DNA from 4 places in the Kushneria konosiri genome. Region 3 is predicted to be linked to each of the others. Evidence: predicted binding sites of a transcription regulator. Region 3 holds the regulator's gene; each other region holds the start of a gene.

Region 1 (5,537 bases), 1.1 Mb from region 3:
CCTGAGCGCAGGCGAGTCTCGTCTGGGAATTCGCACCACCACACCGACAGAGCAGGGTGACCTGGTGGTTAATCTTGAGGGAGATTTTTTCTTCGGCAATTTGCGGCTGCGCCAGGCCTATGGATCCTGGAACGGCATTACCGCCGGCCAGACCTGGAGCAATTTTCATACGTTCGTTGGCACAACACCGACGCTTGACTTTACGGGTCCTGCAGGACGGGACTCCACCCTGCGTCAGGCGCAGTTGCGCTATTCCATCGGCAATTTTCATATCGCAGTGGAAGATCCAGGCGGGGTAGCCTCGGGAGATTCATTTGATGGCGGATACAATGCCTTCAATGGAGATAGATCCATTGCCGGAACGGATGTTGATCGCAAGGATGGACTGCCGGATTTAACCCTGCGCTATGAATCAAGGTCAGGGCCGGTCCAGTGGGCAACGGCCGCGGTCGTCCGCGAAATTGCCTTTGATGATGGCGGCAACAGTGACTCTGTCCTTGGGTGGGGGATGTTTCTCGCAGGCAGCTATGCCCTTGCTCCTTCAACCAGAATACGCGCTCAGTTGACCGGCGGTGACGGCATCGGCGCCTACATGAAGGTCAATCCTGCTCCTGCGGCTTACCGCATCGGCAATCGTCTCGAAACGCTACCGGCATGGGGCGGCACATTAGGCATTAGCCAGGATATCGGGCCTGGTACGCTCAATGCTTCCTATTCCCGCGTCGAAGCTGACTGGGATGATGCCGAGCGCGACGGCATTTCTCTGGTCAACACAAATAGCGCCAGTGGATTCATCAATGCCTATGACAAGGTGCATGAGCTGATTCATGTCAATTACATGTGGAATCCCATGGAGCGCATTACCTATGGCGTTGAACTCTCGCATGCCATGCGGAAAACCGTAGATGATCGCAGTGGCAGCGTTGATCGTTTGCAGGGCAGCATCATCTACCGCTTCTAGATGACGCCTTGTACACAGCCTGCCCCGGCGTATCAGCGCCGGGGCCTGCAGGGAGTTCACATACAGACCATCAGTCGGCGCTGTCGGCCAGCGCCGGCAGCAATACCTTGAGCTTGCGGGTCAGGGTATTGCGTCCCCAGCCCAGCAGTTCAGCGGCCTCGCCCTTGCGCCCACCGGTGTGCTTCAGTGCCGTCTCGATCAGGATGCGCTCGAAATCCGGAACCGACTCCTCCAGCAGATGCGTATGACCCGCCGCCAGCGCTCGATCGGCCCATTCACGAAAGGCGCTGCGCCAGTCGCCGGAGCCCTCGGTGGGGCCGTCCAGATCACGCAGCTCCGGCGGTAAATCGTCAACGAGCACTTCACGGCTGGACGCCATGACGGTCAGCCAGCGGCAGGTGTTTTCCAGCTGGCGCACGTTGCCTGGCCAGGGCAGGTGCGAAAGATGCTGTTCGGCCGCCTCGGTGAGCACCTTGGGCTCGGCGGAAAGTTCACGGGCCGCCTCGGCCAGAAAGTGGCGCGCGAGTCGCGGGATGTCCTCGCGCCGCTCGGCAAGTCTGGGCAGGTGTACGCGGATCACGTTGAGGCGGTGAAAAAGGTCCTCACGAAAGCGCCCTTCCTCGACCAGCTTTTCGAGATGCTGATGGGTCGCAGCAATGATGCGCACATCCACCCGAACCGGCACATGACCACCCACCCGATAGAACTCGCCATCGGCCAGCACGCGCAACAGTCGCGTCTGGGTTTCGGCCGGCATGTCACCGATCTCGTCGAGAAAGAGCGTGCCGCCATCGGCCTGTTCAAAACGTCCGCGACGCTGGGCGGTAGCCCCGGTAAAGGCGCCCTTTTCGTGACCAAAAAGCTCCGACTCCATGAGATCACGCGGAATGGCGGCCATGTTCAAGGCGATAAAGGGTTGATGGCCCCGTGGACTGTGCTGGTGCAGGGCGCGGGCCACCCGCTCCTTGCCGGTCCCCGACTCGCCGTTGATCATCACGGTGATGTGAGAGTGAGACAGCCGGCCGATGGCACGAAACACCTCCTGCATGGCCGGCGCCTCACCGATGATCTCGGCCTGAATGCCCTCGGGCACGCGAGCCGGTGCCTGACGTTCGCGTGCGTGGGCCACGGCGCGGCGCACCAGTGAGAGCGCATCGTCGACGTCAAAGGGCTTGGGCAGATACTCGAACGCGCCGCCCTGATAGGAGGCCACGGCGCTGTCGAGATCCGAGTGCGCCGTCATGATGATCACCGGCATGTCGGCGTGGCGCTCGCGCACCCGCGCCATCAGATCGAGCCCGTCGACGCCCGGCATGCGAATGTCGGTGAGCAGTACATCAGGAGCCTGACGGTTGATGGCCTCCTCGGCCTGATCAGCTCGCTCAAAGCTTGAGACTTCGATATCAGGCTGGGCAAGCGTACGCTCGAGTACCCAGCGGATGGCGCGATCATCATCCACGATATAGACGCGGGCCGTATCACTCATGGGTGCCTCCCTTCTCTTGTCGGTCTTGTTCGGGTTCGCTGAATCCTTCCAGCGGAATCAGAAGACGAAATTCGGTATGACCGGGGCGACTTTCACATTCGATCAACCCCTGGTGCTGGTGCAGGATCGACTGGGCAATGGACAGCCCCAGTCCGCTGCCTTCGGCGCGACCCGAGATCATTGGATAAAACAGCGACTCTGCCAGCGTTTCGGGGACGCCCGGGCCGTTGTCGATCACGCAGACCTCACACACCAGCCGGTGGCGTTCGGCGCCCAGGGTAAACTGCCGCCTCGCTCGGGTCCGCAGCGTGACCGTCGGCTGCTCGATGGCGTTTTCGTTGAGCGCCTGTACGGCGTTGCGCGTGACGTTGAGCACCGCCTGGATCAGCTGGCCGGCATCCCCCATGATCAATGGCAGGCTGGGGTCGTAATCGCGCACCAGCGCGATGGTGTCGGTCTCGGCCTGCAGCAGGGCACGCACCCGCTCGACCACCTCATGCACGTTAATGGGCCTTTGCTCGACCGGTCGATTGGGCCCCAGCATGCGATCAACCAGATCGCGAAGGCGGTCGGCCTCCTCGATGATGATGCGGGTGAACTCGGTCAGGCTTTCATCGGGCAGGTCACGTTCGAGCAGTTGCGCCGCCCCTCGGATACCCCCCAGCGGGTTCTTGACCTCATGGGCCAGACCCCGGGTCAGGACCTTGACCATCTCCTGGCGGGCAATCAGCGACTCCTCGCGGGAGATGCGCATCAGGCGGTCACGCGGCTCGAACTCCAGCAGCAGCTCGGTTTTCGACAGTGGCGTTGCGGTGTAGTCCACCGTAATGCGCTCCCCGCTCGCCATGACCAGCTGCGTTTCGCGCTGGGTATAGGGGTGTTGAAGCCGCAACGCCTCGAGCAGCATGGCGGCGATACGGCCGTCTTCACCTTCAAGACATTCAAGAGAGGTGCCCTGCACCCGTGAAAGGCTCAGTCCCATCAGGGCTTCCGCAGCCGGATTAAGCCAGCGAACGCTCAATTGCGCGTCCAGCAGCACCACAGCCGTGGTGAGATGTTCCAGCAGGCGTTGATACATGAAGCCCTCGTTAACGTCGTTTCCCTTTGATAGTGCAAAAAGCGCGCCACATATGACGGATGCAGCATATATCGCACCACAAGGGAAAGGTGGGTCAGCGCGCCAGCACGGAAATGGCACATTGATAAGACCGCCCGGACCATGATGCACCTTTGTGGTGCATCAAGACCAGCAGCGGTTCACCGGGAATTGGCAGGCTCGGATTCGGACGTTGATGCGGCCAGTACATCAAGGGTCATGACGTCAGATCGCTGTCGAACAACACCGGCGCTGTCGAGCACTTCAGCCACCAGCGCATGGCGCCCGACCTTGAGCCCCATGGCCATCAATACATGGCTGGATAGCGGTGACTGATGCCGCCGGCCATCAATGATCAGTTGCACTTGATCGCCAGCACGCAGACGCGGAACGATTTCAAGACGCAGGGGAATGCCACGGCGGGCCTGTTCGACGGTTACAGGCGCCGATCGTGGCTTGAGCACAACGCGCTGATAGGAGGTAAAACGAACAGGCGTCGCAGGTTCTGCCCCGGGGCTGTCAGTGCTACTGGAAGGCGACAGCACACGCGGGGCGCGCACTTGCGCCCGCGTACCACCGGGACGGTCGCTCCAGACAATGTTGCCCTGGGCATCTGTATGGCGATAGACCGCGGCATGTGCCTGCGACGGCAAGTCTGCAAGCAACCAACAAACCCCTAGTGTCCACAGCAACAGATAACAGGAACGACCCGGCACGACAGTAATTCCACAGGAGGGAAAGTCCGTCATTATGGCCGGGGAAACTCGATCTCCAGACGATAAAAAGCCCCGTTAAAACGGGGCTTTTCCGTGTGGATACCCACAGGGGGCGGGCATCCTGCCTCAAATCATCAAGGCTGAACCTTAGAGGCTGTAGTACAGGTCGTATTCCATGGGGCTTGGCACCATGCGTACGGCCGTCACATCTTCCATCTTGAGTTCGATGTAGGCTTCGATCATCTCTTCGGTGAATACGCCACCTTCGGTCAGGAAGGCGTGGTCATCCTTGAGCGCCTGCAGGGCTTCTTCGAGGCTCGAAGCGACCGTGGGCACGTTGAGCGCTTCTTCGGCCGGCAGGTCATACAGGTTCTTGTCCAGCGCTTCGCCCGGATGGATCTTGTTACGGATGCCGTCGATGCCGGCCATCAGCAGTGCGGAGAAGGCCAGGTACGGGTTGGCCATCGGGTCAGGGAAGCGGGTTTCGACACGCTTGCCCTTCGGGCTTGCCGTGTAGGGAATACGAATCGAGGCAGAGCGGTTGCGAGCGCTGTAGGCCAGCATGACCGGCGCTTCAAAGCCCGGAACCAGACGCTTGTAGGAGTTGGTCGACGGGTTGGTGAAGGCGTTCAGGGCACGGGCGTGCTTGATGACACCGCCGATGTAATACAGCGCAGTTTCGGACAGACCGGCGTATTCATCGCCTGCGAACATGTTCTCGCCGTCCTTCCAGAAGGACTGGTGAACGTGCATGCCGGAGCCATTGTCGCCAGCCATCGGCTTGGGCATGAAAGTGGCAGTCTTGCCATAGGCATGCGCCACATTGTGGATCACATACTTCATGGTCTGAACTTCGTCGCACTTCTGCACCAGCGTGTTGAACTTCACACCGATTTCGTTCTGACCGGCGTTGGCTACTTCGTGGTGATGCACTTCAACGGTCTGGCCCACGGCTTCCAGCGTGGCGCACATGGCGCTGCGGATGTCATGGAAGGAATCGACCGGGGGCACCGGGAAATAGCCGCCCTTGACGCGCGGACGGTGGCCCATGTTGCCGCCTTCGAACTTGCCATCGGTCTCCCAGGCACCCTCTTCGGAGGAGATGCGGAAAAAGGAGTGATGCATGTCGTTCTTGAAATGCACTTCATCAAAGATGAAGAACTCCGGCTCGGGGCCGAAAAAGGCCGTGTCGCCCAGACCGGTGCTGCCCAGATAGGCTTCGGCGCGCTTGGCGATCGAGCGCGGATCACGCTCATAGCCCTGCATGGTGGCCGGCTC
Region 2 (5,537 bases), 1.5 Mb from region 3:
GACAGGCCTGCGGGTTGCGCTGGGCATAGAGCAGAAAGTCCCACGCCCAGTCACGCGGCAGGGCGATCAGGTTGGCCTGGGTCATGCCCGGGGCAAGACCGGCCGTGGGGCGGCACTCGCCGGCGCGAAAGCGTTCGCGCGCCTGGCGAGCGTCGGCCAGTGACGGATGGATGTTTATGCTCATGGGCGGGCTCCGGCAAAGGCCTTCAGCTCGACGCCGCTGTCGGTCAGGCGACGGCGTACCGCTTCGGCCAGCGCCACCGCACCGGGGCTATCGCCGTGCACGCAGATGGAGTCGGCGGCAAGCACCAGGTCCTTGCCGTCGATGGTCTCGATCACCCCCTCGCGCACCAGCCTGAGCATGCGTTCGGCGACCTGATCGCCGTCATGGAGCACTGCTCCTGCCTCGCGCCGCGAGACCAGGCTGCCATCACTCTGGTAGGCGCGATCGGCGAAGGCTTCAGCCGCAACGTTCAGTCCCGCCTCACGGGCCCAGTCAAGCAGTGGAGCGCCGGCCAGTGCGACCAGCACCAGCTGATCATCGATGGCCTTGATGGCCTCGATCACGGCACGCGCCTGACGTTCGTCCCGAGCGATGGTGTTATAGAGCGCGCCGTGTGGCTTGACGTAGCGCACCTCGGTGCCGGCTGCATGGGCCAGCCCCTTGAGTGCGCCAATCTGATAGATCACGTCGGCGCGCAGTTCATCGCTGGCAATGTCCATGTTGCGGCGGCCAAACCCCACCAGATCCGGATAGCTGACGTGAGCGCCGACGCTGACGCCGTGTTTGGCAGCCGAGGTGAGCGTACGCAGGATGCCGCTCGGGTCGCCGGCATGAAAGCCGCAGGCGACGTTGGCGCTGGTGACGAGGCCGAGCATGGTGGCGTCATCGCCCATGTGCCACTGGCCGAAGCTTTCACCCAGATCGCTGTTTAAATCGATAAAGGACATGGAAGGCTCCTGTTCAAGCAGACGGTGTCAAAAAGGCAAAGATCGGACCGATGGCGTTAAAGCCCATGTACCAGGTCAGCGCGCACACCACGGCGCCTGCGACCAGCAGCCAGCGCGGATAACGATGACCGTGCATCAGATCGGCCCTTTGCCAGGCCACATAGATGAACAGCGTCAGTCCCACCGGCAAAATCAGCCCGTTGAAACCGCCCACGAAGACCAGAAGCGCGGCGGGTGGGGTGCCGATCGACACAAAGGCGATCAGCGAAATGGCGATAAAGACCAGCGTGGCGCGGTTGCGCACCCCCTCGCTGATGCCGGGTCGAAAGGCACTCAGAAAGCTCATGGAGGTGTAGGCCGCGCCGATGATGCTGGTAATGCCGGCCGCCCACAGGATCAGGCCGAAGGCGCGCAGACCCATTTCGCCTGCGGCGGCCTGGAAGGCCTGGGCGGCCGGGTTGGCGCTCTGGCTGGAGACGTCGATGACCACACCGCTGGCGACCACGCCGAGAATGGCCAGAAACAGGATATAGCGCATGACGCCGGTCACCAGAATGCCGCGCAGGGCCGCTTTCGAGACGGTATCGACGTTGTCGACGCCGCCCAGACCACGGTCCAGCAGACGGTGAGCGCCGGCATAGGTGATATAGCCGCCCACGGTGCCGCCCACGATGGTGGTGATGGTGGCAAAGTTGATCGTGTCGGGCATCACGGTCTGGCGCAGTGCCTCGCCTACCGGCGGGTTGGAGGCGATGGCAACGAAGATGGTCATCGCCATCATCACAACCCCCAGCACGATGATGATGCGGTCGATGGCAATGCCTGCGCGTTTTGAGGAGAAGATGCCGGCGGCAATCACGGCGCTGATCAGCCCGCCCCAGGTGGTGTCCAGCCCCATCAGGGCATTGAGCCCCAGACCGGCGCCGGCGATGTTGCCGACATTGAAGGTCAGCCCGCCGACAATGATCAAAATCGCCAGTAGATAACCGCTACCGGGGAGGGCGGCGTTGGCCACTTCAGGCGCACGCATGCCAGTGACGGTGACCACGCGCCAGATATTGAGCTGTACCACCAGGTCGATGAGGATCGAGGCCAGAATGCCGAAGGCAAAGGCAGCGCCCATCGTGGCGGTAAAGGTGGCCGTCTGGGTAATGAAACCGGGGCCGATGGCCGAGGTGGCCATCAAAAAGACGGCGCCGATCAGTGAGGCGCGTCGGGATCGAGCGAAGCCGACGTCAGGGATAGCTGCCATTTCCAGAACTCCGAGTGGGAAGGGGACAGGCTTTGCCAGCAATTGGCGTGCCACAATGGACTGAACGACCGGATTTTGTAGGTGTTGTCCGTGCCGATTGTTCAACAATAAACCCGTCGATAGTTGCTGGGTATTCGACTTGTGTTTCATTGAAGGGCGCTCCACCGGCCCCCGGCGCCCTTTTGGTGCACGGCGTGCGCTTGTCGACAGGCCCCTTTATCGGGAACACTGGGCGCATTGAGCCAACGTCATGACCGGAATTGCGTTTAATGAAAAAGCAGGGCCTGGAAGCCAGGAATCCATCGCTGGGAGAGACCGTGACGGCGGATATTCGTCGCCTGCTGGTCGAAGGGGCCTTCGCCCCCGGACAGAGACTTTCGGAGGTCGCGCTGTGCGAGCGACTGGGGGTATCGCGCAATACGCTCCGGGAGGCCTTTCGCACGCTCGCCCATGAAGGACTGGTCATCCATCAGCCCCATCGCGGCGTATTCGTGACCCGTCCCGATGCGGCCTCCATCGTCGAGATCTATCGTCTGCGGCGCTTTATCGAGTGCCGCGCGCTGAGCGAGGCCTGGCCCAGCCATCCGGCAGTCAAGGACATGCGCGCGGCCGTGGAGGCGGGGCAAGCGCACGGCGAACGCAGCGACTGGCTGGCGGTGGGCACGGCCAACATGGCCTTTCACGGCGCGATTGTGGCGCTGGCCGATAGCGCCCGGCTCAATGGCTTTTTTCGCCAGGTGCTGGCCGAGCTGCGTCTTGCCTTCGGGCTGATGGCCGACAAGGAGTGGCTGCACGGCCCCTATGTCGAGATGAATCAGCAGGTGCTGGAGACCTTTGAAGGCGGCGATACCCGCGCGGCCGTGGCCCTGCTGGAGCAGTATCTGGCCCAGTCCGAGCGCATTGTGCTGGCGGCCTGGGAGCGTCAGGCTGCCTCATCAGGATAGGGATTTTCCGAGCGGCATGGGACAAGGGCCCCGCCATCGCTGGCGGGGCCCTTTTTCATGAGGCGAGGTGTGCCTCATTGAGCGTATCGATCGCCTCAGGCACTGGCGTGCTCTGTCGCTTCGACGTGAGAGGCCTGATTCGAGCGGTCGGTCAGCGCTCGCTGGCCTGACTGAATGGGAATCTGACGGGCGCGCTGCTGTTCGGGGACCACGCGCAGCAGATCCACGATCAAAAGACCGTTTTCGAGTCGGGCGCCCTGGACTTCGATGTTCTCATCCAGCCGGAAGGAGAGCCGGAACGCGCGTCTGGAAATGCCGCGATGCAGATAGGTGACCGATGCTTCATCGCCGTTGCTGTTCGCGTGGCCGCCGGTAATGGTCAGCACGCGATTTTCGACGTTGATGTCGAGCTCTTTCTCGGCAAATCCGGCCGTGGCCACCGCGATGCGGTAATCGTTGTCGCCGTGCTTTTCGACGTTGTAGGGCGGGTAGCTGGGCGCGTCGTTATGAATGGCCTGTTCAAACAGGTCGTTCAAGCGATCAAAGCCGATGCTGCGACGAAAAAGGGGTGAAAGGGTCATGGCGTTCATAAAACCTCCTGATGGACAGCAAAGTTCGTCACTACCGTGAACAAGGACTCGCAGGCCCGCTCTGGCGGCATCTGCAAGGTGCGAGGACAGCTCCGATCGAGCCTGTCTGCGCGACATTATGTTAAATAGTGGCGCCTGACGGCGTTTCAAGTTCTGTTCTGAAAAAATATTCTCAAGCCCCGCTCCTGCGCCACTGTCAGGCAGGATAGGGTCGGTTTTCAGGGTTTCAATGGGTCATGCGAAAAAATTTGTCATCGGGGCAGGGCGCTCGGCACAGGTTTTTGAGGGCGGTCACCCTGGTCTCTGATCAAGGCTTCCCTTTTGTCGCCCAGCGTCGATAATCACGTCATCACGCCCACCGGAAACCACGACATGAACCAGCCCCACGTCCACGGCCCGAACTGCCGCCACGATCACGATCATCATGACCATGTTCATGGACCCAACTGCAACCACGGTGTGCAAAAGCCCGCACGCAACGCCCTGAAGGATGTTGGGCGTAACGACCCCTGCCCCTGTGGCAGCGGGAAGAAGTTCAAGAAATGCCACGGCGGCTAGGCCCTGCCAGTCATGTCATGACCACACCGGCGCCTTCAGGCGCCGGTGTCCTTTGAGACAGACGTGGAACAACGAAGATATCTTCGCCTGCATGCGGGCAAGCAAGGCTGAATGTTTCACGTGAAACACACCGGTGACCACGATCACTTTCCTGCATCGATGCTTAAGCGTTCATGTGTTGCCGGGCGTCGAGCATGAACGGCACAGGCCGATTCGACACAAGAGCGCACCATGACGACTCCAATAATGTGAAGGAGTGTGCCCGGTGCATGTAACGAGACTGTATTCCGGTGACGACGGCGAGTCCCACTTTGAGGATCTGGAGATCGAGGTGGGCGGGGATGCCGACATTGGCAGACTGTCGAGCCCCATTGCGGCCACCGGTCTCATTTTCAGGGAGACCGCGCCCGACTATGACTACGACTGGCACAACGCACCGCAGCGACAGTACATCCTGATGCTCGATGGCAGCGTGGACATCACCGTGGGCAGCGGCGAAACAAGGCGTTTGAGCACCGGTGATATCCTGCTGTGCGAGGACACCACCGGGCGTGGTCACATCAGCCGCGCGGTCGATGGCCAGCCGCGCCGCTCGGTGTTTGTCACTCTGGAGTGACCCGATGGCAACGCGGCTGGTGATGTGGCGTTACAGTGCCAGCACCAGCTGCGTTACGGCATGAATGGCCAGCCCGATCAGCCCACCGACCAGGGTGCCATTGATGCGGATGAACTGCAGATCGTTGCCGACATTTTTCTCGATCTGGTCGACGATCTCGTCGCTGTCGAGGCTGTCCAGATAACGCTGGATGTAGGCATCGATGCGCGGCCCGTTGCGCTCCACCAGTGCCGGTAAAAGCGTCACGGCCTGTTCGTTGAGCCACTCGCGCGCCGGAGCATCATGCTCGAGCGTTCGCGCGTAGTATTCAATGAAGTGCTCAAGCCAGGCGCGTGACTGCGAGTCCTGCGCGTTCAGATCCCGGGCCAGCCAGTCCATCAGTTCCTCCCAGACGCCGGCCACGTAGTGGCTCAGACGATCGTTATCGAGGATGTCATCGCGCAGCCGGTCCAGCCGTCGGGCGAAGGCCGGGTCGTGGCGCAGCCGCTCGATGAAGTCGGCAAACTGGCGATCCAGGTGATGGCGCAGTGGATGATCGGGGTCGTCACTGACCTCGCTGATCAGACGGGCGCTCTGCTCGACGATGCGCTCGTTGATCAGCCAGCCGGCCAGCCGGTGCATGCTGA
Region 3 (5,537 bases):
CCAGTGCAAGCCCCCGGATCAATACGGTCAGGGTCTGAGAGCCGGCAATGCCGCCCATGCTGGAAACGATTGGCATCAACACGGCCAGTGCGGCAATCTGCTGGATGGTGTCTTCGAAAAATCCGATCGCAATCGAGACAATGGTGGCGGCGATCAGGTTGATGCCCAGCCAGACGGCGCGTCGGCGGCTGGTGCGCAGCACCGGCGCAAAGGTATCTTCTTCATCCTCGAGGCCGGCCATGCTCATCATGGTGCGCGCCGAGTTTTCGCGAATGACATCGACCACGTCATCAATGGTGATTCGCCCCAGCAGCCGATTGTCGGCACTGATGACCGGTGCCGAGATCAAATCCCTGCGTTCGAAGATGCTGGCCACTTCATCCTCATGCATCAGCGCCGTGAGGGTTACCACGTCGGTGTCCATGATTTCGCGCACGCTGATGCCGGGTGCACTGACCAGAATACGGTTGATGGGCAAAACGCCGATCAGCTCATTGTGTCGCGTCACGACCAGCAGGTTGTCCGTGGATTCAGGCAGGCGCCTGTGCCGGCGCAGATAGCGCAGAACCACATCGAGTGTGACCTCCGGGCGAATGGTGATGGTGTTGGTATCCATCAACCCGCCGGCCGTGTCCTCGGGATAGGACAGCACCATCTCGATGCTCGCCCGGCGGCTGGGCGCCATCCTGGACAGGATGTCTTCAAGCGTGGTGTGAGGCAGACGCTGCAGCAGATCGGCTGCATCATCGTTGTCGAGCTGCTGGGTCGCCAGCAACAGCTCAGGGGCATCCATCCGGTTTAAAAACTCGGTCTGGATGTCATCATTCAGGTACTGAAGAATCTCGCCCTTGGCCTGGCTGTCGACCTGCTCCCAGAGGATGTCACGCTCGCGCGGCGGGATAGACTCCAGCAGCTGGGCAACATCGGCAGGCGGAAGACCGCGGCGAAGCAGACGACGCACCTGGTCCATCTCCCGCTGTGCCAGGGCGTTTTCAAGTCGCTCCAGACGGGGCTGACGTCCTTTCTGATCATTGCTCATTGTTGTGACATCCCTGTGTCAGCCCATCGAAGAGCCGTATTCTAGCAGAGAGTCGAACAATGTTCGTGAACGCCGGATGCCGGTTTATCTGCGGTTCGAGATCTATTGATCCTCGTCGAAGCGCGCCTCGAAAAGGGCCACGATGGCCGTGAGCGCTTCTTCGGCATCGTCACCTTCCACATGAACATGAACCACGCTGGTACAGGGGGCAGCCAGCATCAGAAGCGACATGATGTTGGCCGCGTCGGCGCTTCTTTCACCATGATAAATCGTCACGCGAGACGAAAAGGGCTGGCAGCACTGTACAAGCCGCGTCGCGGCTCTCGCATGCAGGCCGCGACGATTGGTCAGGGTCAGTTCACGCTGAAGCATCACCCGCCTCGCTGACAGCGCGCTGGATGGTCAGTTCACGATGGCGGATTCGTACGGCCGGAAACTGATCGGCAAAATGCTCGCCGAGTTGTTCTGCCAGATACACCGAACGATGCTGGCCACCGGTGCAGCCGATGGCGACGGTCAGATAGCTGCGATGGCTGGCCAGGTAGGAGGGCAACCAGCGCTCGAGCCACTGGCAAATGTCGCCAAACATTGCCCTGACCTCGTCATGGGCTTCAAGAAAGGCGATAACATCATCGTCCTGGCCTGTCTGGGTGCGATAGCGTGGGTCCCAGTAAGGATTGGGCAGGCAGCGCACATCAAACACCATATCGGCATCAAGTGGCACACCACGCTTGAAGCCAAAGGATTCAAAGGTCAGCGTCAGATCATTGATGTCATGATGTGCCACCTGTTCGGCCACGCGGCGTCTCAGGTCATGCACTGACTGACTCGAGGTGTCGATGACCAGATCTGCCGTATGGCGAAGCGGGGAGAGAAACTGATGTTCGGCTTCGATCGCCTCGGCCAGCGTCATCTGTGTTTCGCGCGTCAGAGGGTGACGACGTCGTGTGGCCGCATAGCGCTCCAGAAGCACACGGGAATCTGCCGTAAGGTAGACCACCCGGCAATGAATGCCGCGCGTGGAAAGGGCCTCCAGATGTTCCGGAAAGCGCTCCAGTTCGCTGGGCAGGTTGCGGGCATCAATGCTGACAGCAACGCGGTTTCTGTGCGGGCTGCCGGCTTCGAGTTCATCGATCAGGGAAGACAGAAGCATCGCAGGTAGATTGTCGATGGCATAAAAGCCCTGATCTTCCAGCGCCTGAAGCGCGATGGACTTGCCGGAACCGGAGCGTCCACTGACGATAACAAGTTCCATGGCCATGCTGCTTATACTCTCGTTGAAAGTTGACTGATGGCCTGCATCAGAATGTCATGAAGTTCCTGCTCATCATGGGCATTGCGCAGGGCATGCCGGGTTTCGGCGGCGTTCATGACTTCAGCAATCTGCGCCAGCAGGGAAAGATGCGTGTCTTCGGCTGCTTCAGGGACCAGCAGCACGAAAAGCAGATCGACGGGCTCACCGTCGATGGCATCAAAATCCACCGCCTGCTGTAGGCGCATGAATCCGGCCAGCGGCTGGCGGCAGTGTGAATTGCGTGCATGGGGAATGGCCACGCCATTCCCCACACCGGTACTCCCCAGACGCTCCCTGCTGATCAGACGGGAAAAGACTTCCTGGCTGTCGAGACTGGGAATGTTTTGTGAGATGAACCCGCTGAAAAATTCCAGCACGCGCTTCTTGCTGCCCCCTTCCACATCAAACAGGATTCGGTCGGAGGGGAGTATCTGGTCAAGTGTCATGGGTTACAGGTATTTGCCGTTGCCCTGGGAGCGGGCCTGTGTTTTCTCCTTGTGCTTGAGCAGCTGGCGATCAAGCTTCTCTGTCAAGGCATCAATGGCAACATAGAGATCTTCCTGCTCGGCCTGAGCATGAAGTTCGGCACCTGCGGCATGCAACGTGGCCGCGGCCTGCTGGCGCTCCTTTTCAATAGACAGTGTCACCTGAACATTGGTGATGTTGTCATAGTGACGTTCCAGCTTGGCAAGCTTCTGATTGACGTGCTCGCGCAGTGCATCGGTCAATTCGACGTGGTGCCCGGTAATGTTTACCTGCATGGCATGCTCCCTGAATCGAAACGGATAACCGGTTGTCCACATGGACCGCCGGACCTGCAAGCCTCTTCCGGCTACTCTCAGATTGTAACGCTTTTCCCGTCAGCGCAAACCCTGAATGATGTTGTTGTCTCTTTTCATGCCATTCAGGCCAGACGCTTGCGATCGCTGGAAGAGGGAATGCCCATGGCCTCACGGTATTTTGCGACAGTACGCCGGGCAACAACGATGCCGTTATCAGCCAGAAGTTGCACCAGACGAGCATCAGACAGCGGGCGTCGTGGTGCCTCTTCTTCTATGAACTTGCGGATTCGGGCGCGAATGGCCGTGCTGGCATGGGCATCGCCTTCCTGACCGACATGGCTTGAGAAGAAATACTTGAGCTCCATGATGCCGCGCGGCGTGTGGATATATTTGCGAGTGGTCACCCTGGAGATGGTTGACTCGTGCATGTCCACGGCCTGAGCAATATCAGCGAGAATCATGGGTTTCAGGGCTTCATCGCCATGTTCGATGAACCCTGCCTGTCGGGTCATGATTTCCTGTCCTACCCGCAAGAGGGTCTCATTGCGACTCGACAGGCTCTTGAGCAGCCAGCGTGCTTCCTGAAGATGTTGTTTGAGAAAGGTGTTGTCTTCACTTTTGTCGGCGCGCCGCACAAGGGCTGCGTAGTCGGGCTGAATACGAAGCTTTGGCAGGGCCTCCTGGTTGAGCTCGACCTGCCAGCCATGACGTGCGTGGTAGCGCAGCACCAGATCCGGGATGACGAGGTGTTGATCCACGGATTCAAACTCGCGACCCGGTCTTGGATTAAGTGACCGGATGGTGTGAATCACTTCATCGAGTGCGTCATCATCAAGACTCAGGCGGCGCTTGAGCAAACGACGATCATTTTGTCCCAGCGGTTCGAGAAACTGGCGCACCATGCGTCGGGTCTGGGCAAGCCAGGGGGTGTCGCCCGGGAGTTGGTCAAGTTGTAGCAAAAGGCATTCACGCAGATCTCGTGCAAATACACCGGTCGGTTCGCACTGTTGAAGCCGCGCAAGCATGTGCTCCAGTTCGGACTGTTTTAGATTACCGAGCCCCTGCTGGCGAAGCCCCTTGCCAAGATCTTCAAGATCTACACCGAGATAGCCACTGGGTTCGAGGGCATCCAGCAGGGTATCGGTGATCAATTGTTCCCGCGGGGTCATGTCCATCAGCAGAATCTGCTCACGAAGATGCGAGGTCAGATCGATGGCTACGGCGTTGTGTTCGATGCTCCAGCTGTCATCTGCAGCGCTCGAGGAAGCGCTGCCGTTGGTATAGACATCGTCCCAGCGGGCATCCAGGGGCAACTCTTCCGGAATGTCACTGGACCATTCCTCCTGAGAGGGCGGTGTTTCCGGCAACTCGAGGTCGAGGGGCTGGTCCTCTTCAATATCCAGTAGCGGGTTGCTTTCCAGCGCCATCTGGAGTTCCTGCTGCAGATCCAGCGTAGAGAGCTGCAGCAGATGGATGGCCTGCTGCAGCTGGGGCGTCATGGTGAGATGAGTGCCCGTGCGCAGCTGTAAGGCGGGTTTCATCATGTTCGTAAAGCCCGGTCGCCAACGTGTGATGTCACGCTATCCAGTCCGCGGCCCCCTTGCAAGTGCTCAAGGCGTTTAAAGCTGCAATTATCATGCCACCGATTGGCAAGTCTTCGGGGTTAAAGACGAAACTCGTGACCCAGATAAACGTCGCGTACGTGCTGGTTGTTCAGCACGGCATTGGCATCGCCTTCGGCAATGATCAGGCCGCTGCCGACGATGTAGGCGTTATCACAGATATCCAGCGTTTCACGAACGTTATGGTCGGTGATCAGAACACCAATGCCACGGGTGCGAAGCTGGCGGATGATGCCCTTGATTTCGCCAACCGAAATGGGATCAACGCCGGCAAAGGGCTCATCAAGCAGGATGAAGGCCGGTTCGATGGCCAGTGCACGAGCAATCTCGACACGCCGTCGCTCGCCACCGGACAGGCTCATGCCCATGTTGTCCCTGATATGGCTGATGCTGAATTCTTCAAGCAGCTGGTTGAGTCGTTCGCGCCGCTGTGAGCGATCCAGATCCTTGCGTGTTTCAAGGATGGCCATGATGTTGTCGGCTACGGACAGCTTGCGAAAGATCGAGGCTTCCTGAGGCAGGTAGCTGATGCCGGCGTGGGCACGCTTGTGCATCGGCTGGCGGCTGAGATCGAGATCATCGATGGCGACATGACCGGCGTCGGCCTGGATCAGGCCAACGATCATGTAAAACGAAGTGGTCTTGCCGGCACCATTGGGGCCCAAAAGCCCCACGATCTCTCCCTGCCGAATTGACAGGCTGATGTCCTGAACGACACGGCGCCCCTTGAAGCTTTTGGCCAGATGGGCTGCGTGAAGGGTTTTCATTGGCTGCTGCCCTGTTGGTCTTCAGGCGTCAGT
Region 4 (5,537 bases), 1.8 Mb from region 3:
ATGTGCGCAAAGCCGATCAGGGCAATGCCTTCACACAGCATGGCCAGAAACAGCCAGCGGACCCGGCCCTTGAGCCCGCTCTTGCGGGCAAACAGATCCGAAAAGACCCCGCCCAGCGTTCGGGCGAACAGGTTCATCATCCCGAACAGCCCCGCAATCAGACCGGCGGTGGCCAGATTCAGCGAGAAGGTGTCAAAAAAGTAGATGGCGGCGATGTTGTTGATGGTCAGCTCGACCCCGAAGCAGGCGGCATAGACCAGAAACAGCGCCCAGACGCGGATGTCCTTTGCGGCGGCGGCAAAGCTCTGGAAAGCCCCATGTTCCCGAGTGGCTTCAGGCAGCTCGCCGCGGGCGCGCAGCTCATCAAAGTTGCCGTTCGGTGCGTCCTGCGTCAGCCGGTAATAGGCGATGCCGGTCAGAAACAGCACGATGCCCGGCACGACCATGGCCAGTCGCCAGCCCAGCGTTTCGCTGACCCCGAGCATCAAAACGCCCGAGAACACCAGCGGCATCAGAATCTGGGTGGTGCCGCCCCCCAGATTGCCCCAGCCGGCCGTGGTGGCGTTGGCGGTGCCGACCACGTTGGGCGCGAACATGATCGTGGAGTGGTACTGGGTAATCACAAACGATGCCCCGATGGCGCCGATGGCCAGTCGCGCCATCAAAAAGGTTTCAAAGCTGTCGGCCAGACCGATCAGCATGACCGGCAGTGAGCCCAGGCACAAAAGCCAGGTATAAGCCTTGCGTGGCCCGATGCGGTCACACAGCAGGCCGATGAGCAGCCGCACCACGATGGTGATGGCGACCGAGGCGATGATGGTGTTGCCGATCTGGGTCTTGGTCAGTCCCAGGTCATCACGGACCACGGCCATCAGCGGGGCGATACCGAACCAGCCGAAAAAGCACACGTGGAAGGCAAACCACGATAGATGGAAGGCGCGCATCTGTGGGGTCGAAAAGGTCAGTAACCGTATCCTGTTGGCTTTGTTACGGATGTCCATCACTCGTTCTCCGTGGTTGACGACACTCAAGGGACATGGCCTTACAAACGACAACGGCGCCCACCGACCTTCCCGTGTTGCAGGAAGGTGGGTGGACGCCGTTGTCCGATACACGCAGGCCCGAGGGCGCAACGTGTCATGTCTTGTCAGGGAAGGGGCAAGGGCCTGGTGGCATTGCCCGTTCGAACCGCCTTTGGCTCGGGGCATGTCACCTCAAGCAGATGTGAGGCCAGAATCAAAAGAATGCCGACATTTCAGGACACTACTACGAAGCAGAGCGTGATGGGCCCCTTGCAGGGCGGTGGGCAGGGGGGCGTCAGGGACCCTGGCGGTGCACCGGTGATGCGTGATGCACCGAAGCGGCGCCGACCTGGCATTAGGTGCAGTCGATCATCGCCCGGGCAATCGAGACCAGCGGCTGGCTCTGATCCATTGCGGCCTTGCGCATCAGGCGATAGGCGCTGTCTTCATCGATATGCTGCTGCGCCATGAGCAGGCCCTTGGCGCGCTCGATCAGCTTGCGCTCGCGCAGGGTTTTGCGGGTGTGAGCCAGTTCATCGCTTAACTGCTGAAGCCGGTGATTCTGGGTCTGGACCAGTTCCAGCAGGGAGCGGTCGAAGTATCGCACCGTGACCGGTGCGGCCGGGGCGTCGACCTCCGGGGTGGGCGACAGTGTGGTCGGCTCTGCCCGGGTCGTCACGTCATCAATACGATCACGACCGCTGGCCTGCTCAAGCGCCTGGCAACAGCTCTGGTGCAGCGCCTCGACGAGCTGATCCTCGATGGCCTTCATGGCATCGATGCGCTGGGTCGCCAGGGCGTACCACTGCTCACCGGGTGCCTCGAGATCGTCCGGCAGGACCGTCTCGGCAAGCGCCATGGCGCGGAGATGCCCCAGCGTGCTCAGCGTGGGGTGATCGGCGAGCGCGGCCCACCGGCGTCGGGCCGTCTCATCGGCGAACTCGGTAAACGTATCGAAGCAGTCCTGCTGGGCATCGATCAGCGATTGAAGGGTGTGGCGGTGGGCATCATCGAAACGCCCCAGGGTGAAGCCCAGTGCTCCACAGGCGCGCTCCTGTCCGGCCAGCTCCTTGCCCTGAATGAAATGAAAGAGGCTGACCAGCGCGCGGGTGATATCGGCATCGCTGGCGGTATCAGCCACCTCGAACACCACCGAAAGCAGCGTGCCGATGGCCCGGTTGTAGAGACGGGTCGCCTCATCGGCGCTCACCTGCTGGGCCGCCACCCGGGTGCGCAGCTCCGCGAGCGCATCCAGTGCCGTCACCGCCCCGGCCAGACGCCGGAGCAGGCGGGGAGAATAGGCGCGGGCCTCATGCGATGCCTCATCGCGAGCGCTCATCCAGTGGGTCAGTGCCGCGTGCAGCTGAGTATCGGCCTGACGACTGTGATCCGCGTGCGCCTGGTAGCGTTCGATAAAGCGTTGACCGCGCGAGCCCAGCACGATGCTTGCCGCCCCACGCTCGCGCTGCAGGGCATGCACCAGCTGGCTGAGCGGCCCTACCAGCGCACAGAGGGCAATCAGCTGATGAAGTCGGTCGATATCGGAGGCGTTGGCGGCCGCCAGCAGCCGCTCAAGGGTCGAGCTGGTCACGGTCATGTCCTCGGGCCTCGACCTGGATCAGGCCGAGACGGTCTTGTTGTTGGTGTTGTTCGAGTGTACCAGCACGACTCGCGTCGTCATCGGGGGGAGTAGTGCCGAAGGGGCACAGGCAACAAGTTTTATCAAAAACTGCCTGGATGGCCCGCTTATTGCTTGAGGTGCTGACAGTTCAATGACGGCTATCGAGGTTTCGAACATGCAAACTTCCGACTACCCCCTGCGCGAGGTACCTGTCAGCGCGCGTAAAGGGTTGTTGTCCACTTCGGTCGTATTACTGGGGTTTACCTTCTTCACTGCGACCATGTGGGCCGGTGGCTCGCTGGGTCAGGCTTTTCCTATCGGTCAGCTTTTATGGATCGTGCTGCTGGGCAACCTGCTGCTGGGCGCCTACGCTGCCGCTCTTGGCTATATTGCCTGCAAGAGCGGACTGAACGCGGTGCTCATGGGACGCTTCTGCTTCGGCGAAAAAGGCAGCAAGCTTTCGGATTTCATCCTCGGCTTCACCCAGATCGGCTGGTACGCCTGGGGCACCGCCACCATCGCCGTAGTGCTGGTACGCACCACAGGGATGCAGGAGTGGATGGAGATCCCTCTGATGGTGCTTTTTGGGTTTGGTTTTTGTATCACTGCGATGATCGGCTACCGCGGCATGGACTGGCTTTCGCGCTTCGCTGTGCCGGCGATGATGCTCTTCATCGTGCTGAGCCTGATCACGGGGCTGGTCGATGTCGGCGGTGCGACCGGTCTTGCTCGGCAGCTTCCCACCGAGAGCATGAGTGTGGCCGCGGCCATTACGTTAATCATTGGCACCTTTATCAGCGGTGGCACCCAGGCTACAAACTGGAGCCGCTTCGCCAGTAGCCCACGCATCGCGGTGATCGCGACACTGGCGGCCTTTTTGGTGGGCAACGGCCTGATGGTACTGACCGGCGCACTGGGGGCGATGATTTACCAGCAGGCAGACATCGTTGATGTGCTGATCGCCCAGGGCTTTGTCTCCATTGCGGTATTGATGCTCTTTCTCAACATCTGGACCACTCAGGACAACACCATCTACAACTTCGCAGTGGCCGGGTGCAACCTGCTCCGCACTGACCGGCGCCGCACGATCACCGTGATCGGCGCCGCCATCGGTACTGTGCTGGCGGTAGGCGGCATGTACAACTACCTGATTCCGTTTCTGGTGCTGCTCGGTACCTTCATTCCGCCGATGGGCGGGGTCATCATGGCGGATTTCTGGCTCAAGCATCAGGGCCGCTATCCTGCCCTGACGGAGGCCTCGCTTCCCGACTTCAACCGTCGTGGCCTTGGCGCCTATGCCATAGGCGCAGCGGCGGCCTATTTTTCTCCGCTTCTGCCGCCTCTGGTCGGCGTACTGGTCGCTGCCCTAAGCTACGCATTGCTTTTGAGCATTCGCCCCCGGGTGTCTGCCGATCATCCTTCCACTCCCGCCAAACCCTCTGCGAGCCACTGAATGCACATCATCAATGCCCGCTTACGTCATCGCTCCGAGCTTTTTGAGCTGAAAATCGAAAACGGCATCTTCGTCGGCATCGACGTCCAGCAGGGCCACATCGAGGCTACGGATGTACACATCGACGCCGGCGGAAAGCTCGCCTGTGCGCCTTTCATCGAACCTCATATCCATCTGGACGCCGCGCTGACCGCCGGCGAACCTGCCTGGAACGAGAGCGGCACGCTGTTCGAAGGCATTGAACGCTGGGGCGAACGCAAGCCGATGCTCTCCGAGGCGGACATTCGCACGCGTGTTTACAAGACACTTAACCTGTTGATCAATAACGGCGTGCAGTTTGTGCGTACCCATGCCGACACCAGCGACCCGAGCCTGGTCGGTCTCAAGACATTGTGCGCATTGCGCGACGAGCTCAAGGACAGGATCGACATTCAGGTGGTCGCCTTTCCCCAGGAGGGTCTGCTCTCTTATCCCGGCGGTGAAAAGCTGATGGAGGAGGCGCTGGAGATCGGCGCCGACGTGGTAGGTGGCATCCCCCATTTCGAATACACCCGAGAGCTTGGTGTGGCCTCGATGAAGCGGGTGATCGAGCTGGCCTTGAAATATGACCGTCTGGTCGATGTGCACTGTGATGAGATCGACGATCCCAATTCGCGTTTTCTCGAAGTATTGGCCTGTGAAGCGCTATTCAATGATATGGGCTCGCGCGTTACCGCCAGCCACACGGTGGCAATGCACTCCTATGACAACGCCTACTGCTCCAAACTCTTCCGACTACTCAAGAAATCAAACATCAACTTCATCTCATGCCCCACCGAGAGTATTCATCTGCAGGGGCGTTTTGATACCTATCCCAAGCGCCGTGGCGTGACCCGGGTCAAGGAGCTTAACGAGGCCGGCATTAACGTCTGCTTCGCTGAAGACTCCATTTTTGATCCCTGGTATTCGCTGGGCAACGGTCGGCTTCTGCGCACGCTCGATTTTGGCCTGCATATCTGCCAGATGATGGGCCACAAGGATTTCAGCCAGGCGCTTGATCTGGTAACCGATAACAGCGCCCGTACACTCAGCATTGAAGCGGGCTACGGCATCGAGGTCGGCAAGCCCGCAAGCTTCAACCTGCTCGAAGGCGAGGACGACTACAGCGTGCTGCGCAACCAGGGCGATGTGTTGCTCTCGGTACGCAAGGGCGAGGTGATCATGCAGCGTGAGCCGTCGAAGGTCGTCACACCGCCCTAGATTGGCTGAGTTCGCAAAAGCGCGTCAGGTACGATGAGAGCAATGGTCAGGTCATGTAGTCACTAACCAGTTCCAGGTAGTGATTCGAGCATTTTTCTGCCTGGGCTGACTGCATGCCGCCATTATGCGGATGGGGCGTTGTCAGTTGCTGAGACCTCATCAGGTCAATGCTGATACAACGCGAAGCTTTCTGTACCTGCAC

Evidence for each region. Region 3 encodes sigma-54, which starts transcription at its own class of promoters, with help from an activator protein. Its sites were predicted from a motif close to TGGCACNNNNNTTGCTNT; they were not measured.
Region 1: glnL (nitrogen regulation protein NR(II)) is a predicted target of sigma-54. The motif match lies at 3,557-3,574, and genes of this name have one in related genera.
Region 2: B9G99_RS06750 (NRAMP family divalent metal transporter) is a predicted target of sigma-54. The motif match lies at 2,239-2,256, and genes of this name have one in related genera.
Region 4: codB (cytosine permease) is a predicted target of sigma-54. The motif match lies at 2,761-2,778, and genes of this name have one in related genera.

Annotation. Positions count from the first base shown of each region.
Region 1 covers NZ_CP021323.1:1,009,089-1,014,625, forward strand. The annotation lists gene B9G99_RS04755 (DcaP family trimeric outer membrane transporter) at 1-961, shown strand, start outside; gene ntrC (nitrogen regulation protein NR(I)) at 1,032-2,447, opposite strand; gene glnL (nitrogen regulation protein NR(II)) at 2,440-3,525, opposite strand; gene B9G99_RS04770 (DUF4124 domain-containing protein) at 3,705-4,208, opposite strand; gene glnA (glutamate--ammonia ligase) at 4,407-5,537, opposite strand, start outside.
Region 2 covers NZ_CP021323.1:1,440,796-1,446,332, forward strand. The annotation lists gene B9G99_RS06740 (putative hydro-lyase) at 1-184, opposite strand, end outside; gene B9G99_RS06745 (LamB/YcsF family protein) at 181-951, opposite strand; gene B9G99_RS06750 (NRAMP family divalent metal transporter) at 965-2,203, opposite strand; gene B9G99_RS06755 (GntR family transcriptional regulator) at 2,473-3,147, shown strand; gene B9G99_RS06760 (Hsp20 family protein) at 3,243-3,728, opposite strand; gene B9G99_RS17210 (SEC-C metal-binding domain-containing protein) at 4,110-4,295, shown strand; gene B9G99_RS06770 (cupin domain-containing protein) at 4,561-4,911, shown strand; gene B9G99_RS06775 (DUF445 domain-containing protein) at 4,942-5,537, opposite strand, start outside.
Region 3 covers NZ_CP021323.1:3,521,371-3,526,907, reverse strand. The annotation lists gene mgtE (magnesium transporter) at 1-1,039, opposite strand, end outside; gene B9G99_RS16380 (HPr family phosphocarrier protein) at 1,142-1,411, opposite strand; gene rapZ (RNase adapter RapZ) at 1,398-2,294, opposite strand; gene ptsN (PTS IIA-like nitrogen regulatory protein PtsN) at 2,306-2,779, opposite strand; gene hpf (ribosome hibernation-promoting factor, HPF/YfiA family) at 2,783-3,094, opposite strand; gene B9G99_RS16360 (RNA polymerase factor sigma-54) at 3,238-4,659, opposite strand; gene lptB (LPS export ABC transporter ATP-binding protein) at 4,779-5,504, opposite strand; gene lptA (lipopolysaccharide transport periplasmic protein LptA) at 5,501-5,537, opposite strand, start outside.
Region 4 covers NZ_CP021323.1:1,696,276-1,701,812, forward strand. The annotation lists gene B9G99_RS07890 (MFS transporter) at 1-1,001, opposite strand, end outside; gene B9G99_RS07895 (nitrate regulatory protein) at 1,378-2,613, opposite strand; gene codB (cytosine permease) at 2,819-4,096, shown strand; gene codA (cytosine deaminase) at 4,097-5,335, shown strand.